2 regions of the Methylophilus sp. DW102 genome follow, and region 2 is predicted to be linked to the other one. Evidence: riboswitches for the same ligand, from Rfam matches in the RefSeq annotation. Region 2 holds a riboswitch; the other holds the start of a gene.
The links. Region 2 has a riboswitch for cobalamin ahead of AACH41_RS12855 (TonB-dependent receptor). Riboswitches for the same ligand answer to the same signal wherever they lie in the genome.

Region 1: linked by a shared signal. The riboswitch ahead of nrdA (class 1a ribonucleoside-diphosphate reductase subunit alpha) and the one ahead of AACH41_RS12855 (TonB-dependent receptor) in region 2 are both predicted to bind cobalamin.

Annotation. Positions count from the first base shown of each region.
Region 1 covers NZ_AP029023.1:965,522-968,921, reverse strand. Annotated here, with positions in the region: gene nrdA (class 1a ribonucleoside-diphosphate reductase subunit alpha) at 1-2,064, opposite strand, end outside; cobalamin riboswitch at 2,197-2,419, opposite strand; gene AACH41_RS04545 (TonB-dependent receptor) at 2,702-3,400, opposite strand, start outside.
Region 2 covers NZ_AP029023.1:2,703,632-2,707,031, forward strand. Annotated here, with positions in the region: gene AACH41_RS12845 (cell division protein ZapA) at 181-483, opposite strand; gene AACH41_RS12850 (hypothetical protein) at 486-722, opposite strand; cobalamin riboswitch at 813-1,025, shown strand; gene AACH41_RS12855 (TonB-dependent receptor) at 1,162-3,093, shown strand; gene AACH41_RS12860 (TonB-dependent receptor) at 3,163-3,400, shown strand, end outside.

The DNA.
Region 1 (3,400 bases), 1.3 Mb from region 2:
CTGCATCACGCCCACCAGCTTGAGGTAGCCGTCATTGCTGGGGATGCGCCACAACAACTGGTACTGGTTACGCAGGCGGTCAATCTCAGGCACCACCTGGCGCAAGATGCCGTCTTTGGATTGCTTGACCGAGACCAGGCCACGCGGTGGCTCAATGCCGTTGGTGGCATTGGCAATCTGGCTGGAAGTCTCGGAAGGCATCAGCGCCGTCAGCGTGGAATTGCGCAAGCCATCTTTCTGGATTTCCTTGCGCAGGCTTTCCCAATCCAGACGCAGCGGCTCGTTGCACACGGCATCCAGGTCTTTTTTGTAGGTATCAATCGGCAAAATGCCTTTGGCATAAGTGGTCTCGTTAAACGCACCACACGCGCCAAACTCGCGAGACAGTTGTACGGACGCTTTTAGCAGATAGTACTGAATCGCCTCAAAGGTACGGTGGGTCAGGCCCAGCGCAGCATCGTCAGTATAGCTGGTGCCGTTTTTGGCCAGGTAATAGGCATAATTGATCACGCCCACGCCCAATGAACGGCGCTTATTGGTGGCGTTGAGCGCGGCTTTGACTGGGTAATCCTGGTATTCGAGCAAGGCATCTAATGCACGAACCACGAGGTCGGCCAGACCTTCGAGCTCGTCCAGCGATTCCAGCGCGCCCAGGTTAAATGCTGACAGGGTACACAGCGCAATTTCGCCTTCGGTGTCGTTGATGTCATTGAGTGGCTTGGTCGGCAGTGCGATTTCCATACACAGGTTGGACTGGCGCACCGGTGCAACGGCCGGATCAAACGGGCTATGTGTGTTGCAATGGTCCACGTTCTGGATGTAGATACGGCCGGTACCGGCGCGCTCTTGCATCATGAGCGAGAACAAGTCTACTGCAGGCAAGCTGCGCTTGCGGATGCTGTCATCGGCTTCGTACTGGGTGTAGAGGCGCTCAAAGGTATCCTGATCGGCAAAGAACGCGTCATACAGACCGGGCACATCATGCGGCGAGAACAAGGTGATCTGTTCACCTTTGATCAGGCGCTGGTACATGAGGCGGTTGATCTGCACGCCGTAGTCGAGGTGGCGCACGCGGTTTTCTTCCACGCCGCGGTTGTTTTTGAGGACCAGCAGGGATTCAACCTCAAGGTGCCACAATGGGTAGAACAACGTCGCCGCCCCGCCGCGCACGCCGCCCTGTGAGCAGGATTTGACCGCAGACTGGAACAACTTGTAGAACGGCAGGCAGCCGGTGTGCTGTGCTTCACCACCACGGATTTCACTGCCCAGCGCACGGATACGGCCCGCGTTGACGCCGATACCGGCGCGCTGCGACACATACTTCACAATCGCGCTGGAGGTGGCGTTGATACTGTCCAGGCTGTCGTCACACTCAATCAGCACGCAAGAGCTGAACTGGCGTGTCGGCGTCCGCACGCCAGACATAATTGGCGTCGGCAGTGAGATCTTGAAGGTAGACACCGCATCATAAAAACGCTTGATGTAATCGAGGCGTGCCTGGCCCTTGTAGTTGGCAAACAGGCTCATCGCCACCAGAATGTAAAGGAACTGCGGGCTCTCGTAGATCTTTTTGGTGACGCGGTTTTGTACCAGATATTTGCCCTCAAGCTGCTTGACAGCGGCGTAAGAGAAATTCATATCGCGCCAGTGGTCCAGATAGCCATTCAGCGTATCAAACTCTTCGCGGCTGTAATCCTTGAGCAGGTGCGGATCGTATTTGCCCAGCGCGGTCAGGTTGGTCACATGGTCAAACAAATGCGGTGGCTCAAACTGGCCATAAGCAATTTTGCGCAGGTGAAAAATATTCAGGCGTGCAGCCAGGTACTGGTAATCCGGGGTTTCTTCCGAAATCAGGTCGGCAGCAGATTTGATGATGGTTTCATGGATATCGTCGGTGCGGATACCATCATAAAACTGGATATGGGAGCGCAATTCAACTTGTGACACCGAGACATTATTGAGGCCTTGTGCGGCCCAATCAATGACGCGATGTATTTTGTCGAGGTTAATAGGTTCCTTGCGGCCATCGCGTTTCGTGGCCTGCATGGATTCGTATTGTGACATTATGGGCTCCCAATTCCGGCAGCGAAGGTGACCCGACAAGTGGCATAGACAACATTTTTCAGGCCGAGCAACCCCAATATCAAGCCCGATTCTGAAAAATCGTATCTGCCGAGGACACCCCGCCTCAAACGTTAACAAGAAAAAAATCACGGTAGGTCTCCTGGCTCTCAGGTCACCATTATTTGCTTGTGCCTTCCCGAATTTACTCAGTGGCGTCGATTGCAGCAAACAACTCGCTGATCACAGTTGCGGGGGCAGCCCTGGTTTAGTGATTCCTGCGCAGTTTCACGCACCAGGTTCCCTATTAAACACAGAAGAGGACACTCTTCAGCGTACCGTATGGATGCGACTATAAAACAATATCTATGGCTTTTCAATTGAAGAAAACACAATATATTGATTTATTTTGATTGACAACGGGCAACTGGTTGTTTTTATTGGGGAATATTTTTTAACGATTTGCCGCGCACAAAATGTGCTTGCACGCCTGGTGTTTTTAACGCAAATACATGCAGCAGATTTTTGAAAATGACGATGTTATAGGCTTTTGCGTGCAGGCCCTTCCCAGAAGGCCAGCCTGCACTCTCACAAGGATTTTTTTCACTTGATCATGGCGTAATACATGGTTTTCAACCGACTAAAAAGTGGCAGCCACACTGAACAGCACGCTACGCCCTGGCTGATAAAGTGGCGTGACGGTCCCAAAGCCTTGATAGGTAGCACGGTCCGCGTAGGCATCATCAAACAAATTACGCACATCCACGCGCCACTTGGTTTTAACTGTCCACTGAGGTTGATATTCGGCATAGAGATTAAACACTTCATACGACGGGAACGATAACGTACCTGCGCTGACTTTATTGTACTTTTGCGCAAACTCTGCATCGCCGCCGACGGTCACGTTGACAGACGGAAAATGATGTCCCACGGTCACATATAAAATCTCGCCAACCGGTGTTGCCAAGTAATTACCTGTATCGCTGTCGGTAGGCGCACCGTCAATCGTCACATCAATATCTGCCAGTCTTGCACGGGCAAAACTCTGCTCCCACTGGTAAGCCAGACCAAGCTCATATCCACGTGTGCGTACATCTCTGGCCAATACGCCGCTGTTGACAGCAAACCGGGCCGCACGCGCATTGTCTATCTGCGTTTCAAATACCTTGGCATCGGCAGTAAAGCCATAAAAACGGCTTTGCAAACCAAAGAAATAGTTATCTGCTTTGGTGGCTTTTGGACCACGGCCGTAGTTCCATGCCGTGTTCATGATAAAGTTTTCTGCCATCTGGCTACCGCTAAACACCTCAGAATAACCCGCTTTCACTGTTAACAGCTC
Region 2 (3,400 bases):
ACGCCAAGGGCGTCTTAAAAGACCGCCCAACTTAGTGCGATCGCACCGCACCTGATGAGCCGAAACCTATAACAAAGACTAGTTCAAGGAATTTTGGACTCAGGCAACGCCTTAGCACACCACTTTTATGATACGTCATTTAATACTAATGACGGTTAAAATTTTGTGAAATGAAGCGGATTACAATAATTTGTGCTGGCCGGACAAAACATCATCGATCTGCTGCTGCATGGTAGAAATGCGCTTTTTCACATCGCCCACATCAACCCCGCCGCTACGCGTATTCAACAACTCATGGGTAATGTTCAGCGCGGCCATGATCGCAATGCGCTCCACACTCACCATCTTGCCCACATCACGAATTTCGCGCATTTTACCATCAAGGTAACCCACCGCCTGCAATAAAATGTCGCGCTCTTCGTCGGTACAGGTCACGCTAAACGCGCGGCCCATGATCTCGATATCAATCGGCTGCTTGGCCATGACTAACGACCTTCCTCAGGCAATGCCGACAACAACCGCTCCAGCTGTACACTGGCTTGCGTCATGTTCAGCTTTAGAGATTGTGACTCCTGATGCAAACGCGTGACCTCCTGACGTAACTCCACGTTTTCGTCACGCAGCTGGCTGCACAAAGCAATCAGCTTCGTCACACGCTCTTCAAGACTTTTCAAATCGGCATCCATCAGTCCATTATCTTTTAAAAAAACGAGTGTGGTCAATAGCTAAGCGCATTTTTTCAAAGTAAATTAAGAATTTGAAGCCCCTCGCAAGATACCATGCAACTGGTCAAAGTCACTGCTTTAGACTAGAATGCCGAACAGTTGTCAGGTGCCTGCGTCTGCGTTCTTGCAGACAAGGGTGAAACTGGGAAACAGGTGCGCGAACCTCGTTCGCAATGCCTGTGCTGCCCCCGCAACGGTAAGCAAGTGCGGGTCTATCCATATGCCACTGAGTAAAAACTTGGGAAGGCGATAGACCAAGACTTGCCAGCCCGGAGACCGGCCTTACAACCCAATTGCAATACCGCGGGGTGACGGTGTCTGATCATAATGAATGCATGGCTTGCCAACAAGCGATGCATTTATTCATTTTCTGTCGATTCCCCGGTATTGAAAGTAAACCCACATGCGGGGTCGCATGTGATACAGGGATAAGAAAATGAAAAAAAAGCTTTTTTATAGCGTCATGGCTACGCTATTCGCATCACCCGTCTTTGCTGAAGATTTAGAACTAGACTCAGTGAGTGTTAAATCTTCGGGCTTTGAGCGCAAAGAATCACAAACCACTTATGCCAGCGAAATTCATACAGCAAAACAAATTGCAGCATCAGGAGCCAGTACTCTCTTCGACTATCTTGCACAACAGAGCTCATTGAACATTAGCTCCAACTTCGGTAGCAAAGCCACACCAAGCATAAACTTACGCGGCTATGGGAGTGAAAATGGCTATCAAAATGTAGTGATTACCGTTGATGGTCAACGCTTAAATAATATCGACATGAGCCCACAACTATTGGTTGGCATTCCTCTTGCAAACATTGAAAGAATAGAGATCAGCAAAGGGAGTGGGTCAGTACTTTACGGTGATGGCGCAACAGCAGGCGCCATACAGATTTACACGAAAAGCCGAAACGGGGCCTCTGTCATGACCAGTGCTGGTAATTATGGGCAACGCAATCATGCTATTAGTGCTGGGTTTTCTAGTGAGCACATAGATTTATCGGCGAGTGCATCGCATGATAGTCACGACGGGTTTAGCGCCAAAGATAGAACAGGCCACCGCGATGCATACGACTCAAATACTCAACAAGTAAAACTTAGGATCAAACCAACAGAGCAACTAGCTGTTTATGCACAAGGCTCCAGCACTAAAAACGATCTGCGTTATCCCAATCCGATGTCCAAAGCACAATTTGAGGACAATCCATCCCAAAATGGTCGCCCGGCTACGTCATATACCCATCAGGAACTTAACTCAGACCAGTGGCAGATTGGCTTGGACTACCAGATCAATACAGATTCATCGATAGAGATTACTCACTTTCGTGAGGATAAAGCATCTATCTATCCGAGCTATCGGCCTCATTATGACTATGAAGGCACTAAAGCGACTTACAAGTACACGAATGATCAATGGTCAGTGATTTCGGGCTTCCAAGATTTTAATGGAGCAATTAAAACATCCTCAGATCTCACGAAAAAGAATAACCACGGATTGTTCATATCATCAGAATTCAAACCGCAATCCATTAAAGACCTTAGACTATCTGCGGGATTACGCAAAGAACAGGTCTCTTACACTTATACCCCGAATGGAGGAGACTCCCTCAATCGCTCCATCCAATTGAGCGCATGGGACCTAGGTGCCAACTACCAATTGATGCCGTCCCTCTCATTATTTAGCAATTACAACTACGCTTTTGAAGCTCCAGACATTAATCGATTTTTCGGTTATGACGCGTCATTCAACGTTGTTTTCAATGGATTCATCAAACCACAAAAAGTGAGAACACTGAACATTGGTCTCAACCACACAACTACAAACAACCACCTCAAATTAAGCGCTTTCAGAGCCAATTTGGATAACGAGATTTATTATGACCCATCTGTACTTGGTATAAATACCAACTTAGACAAGAGCCATAAACTCGGCTTTGAGTTACAAGATATTTATCACCTGAGTAATGAGCTTAATGTAGGCCTGATTTATACATACACCAAGGCCATTATTGACAGGGAGCTTCAAGAAAGCGGCACCCTCATCAAAGATAAGAATCTGCCAGGCGCCCCCAGACAGTCTCTCGTTGCAAATATTAATTGGAAAATATTTACAAACACCAACCTGAATCTCAATCATGTTTGGCGCTCACAAGCTTACGTTTATAACGATTTTTTAAACAATGCTACGCAAAGGCAAAGTCGTTATGAGTCAACCAATCTTTCGTTAAATGTTAAGGTGCAGCAATACACCGTTTTTGCTGCAGTCAATAATTTATTTGAGCATCAAAACAATATTCAAACAGCAGTTGACTCTCTCTACCCAATAGATTTTGTTCGTACTTGGCGAGTAGGCCTAAAAGCCGACTTTTAATTCCATTGTTGATTAGCGTCACTCACGCCCCCTCTTGAGTGCCCTCCAACACTTGCTAAGGAAAATCAAATGAAAAAAAGAACATTATTAGGCACTATCACAACGATCTCTTTTAACATCTATGCCGCAGACAACACACTGACTTCCCTGGATGAAGTCGTAGTTACCTCCAGCAGAACGCCACAATCAACCAAAACAGTCACTGGCGATATTACCGTCATTGACAGCGAAGAAATCAACAGGCTACAAGGCGGCGCTTTGGCAGATTTATTGAGACTGCAACCTGGTGTACAAACCTACACAAATG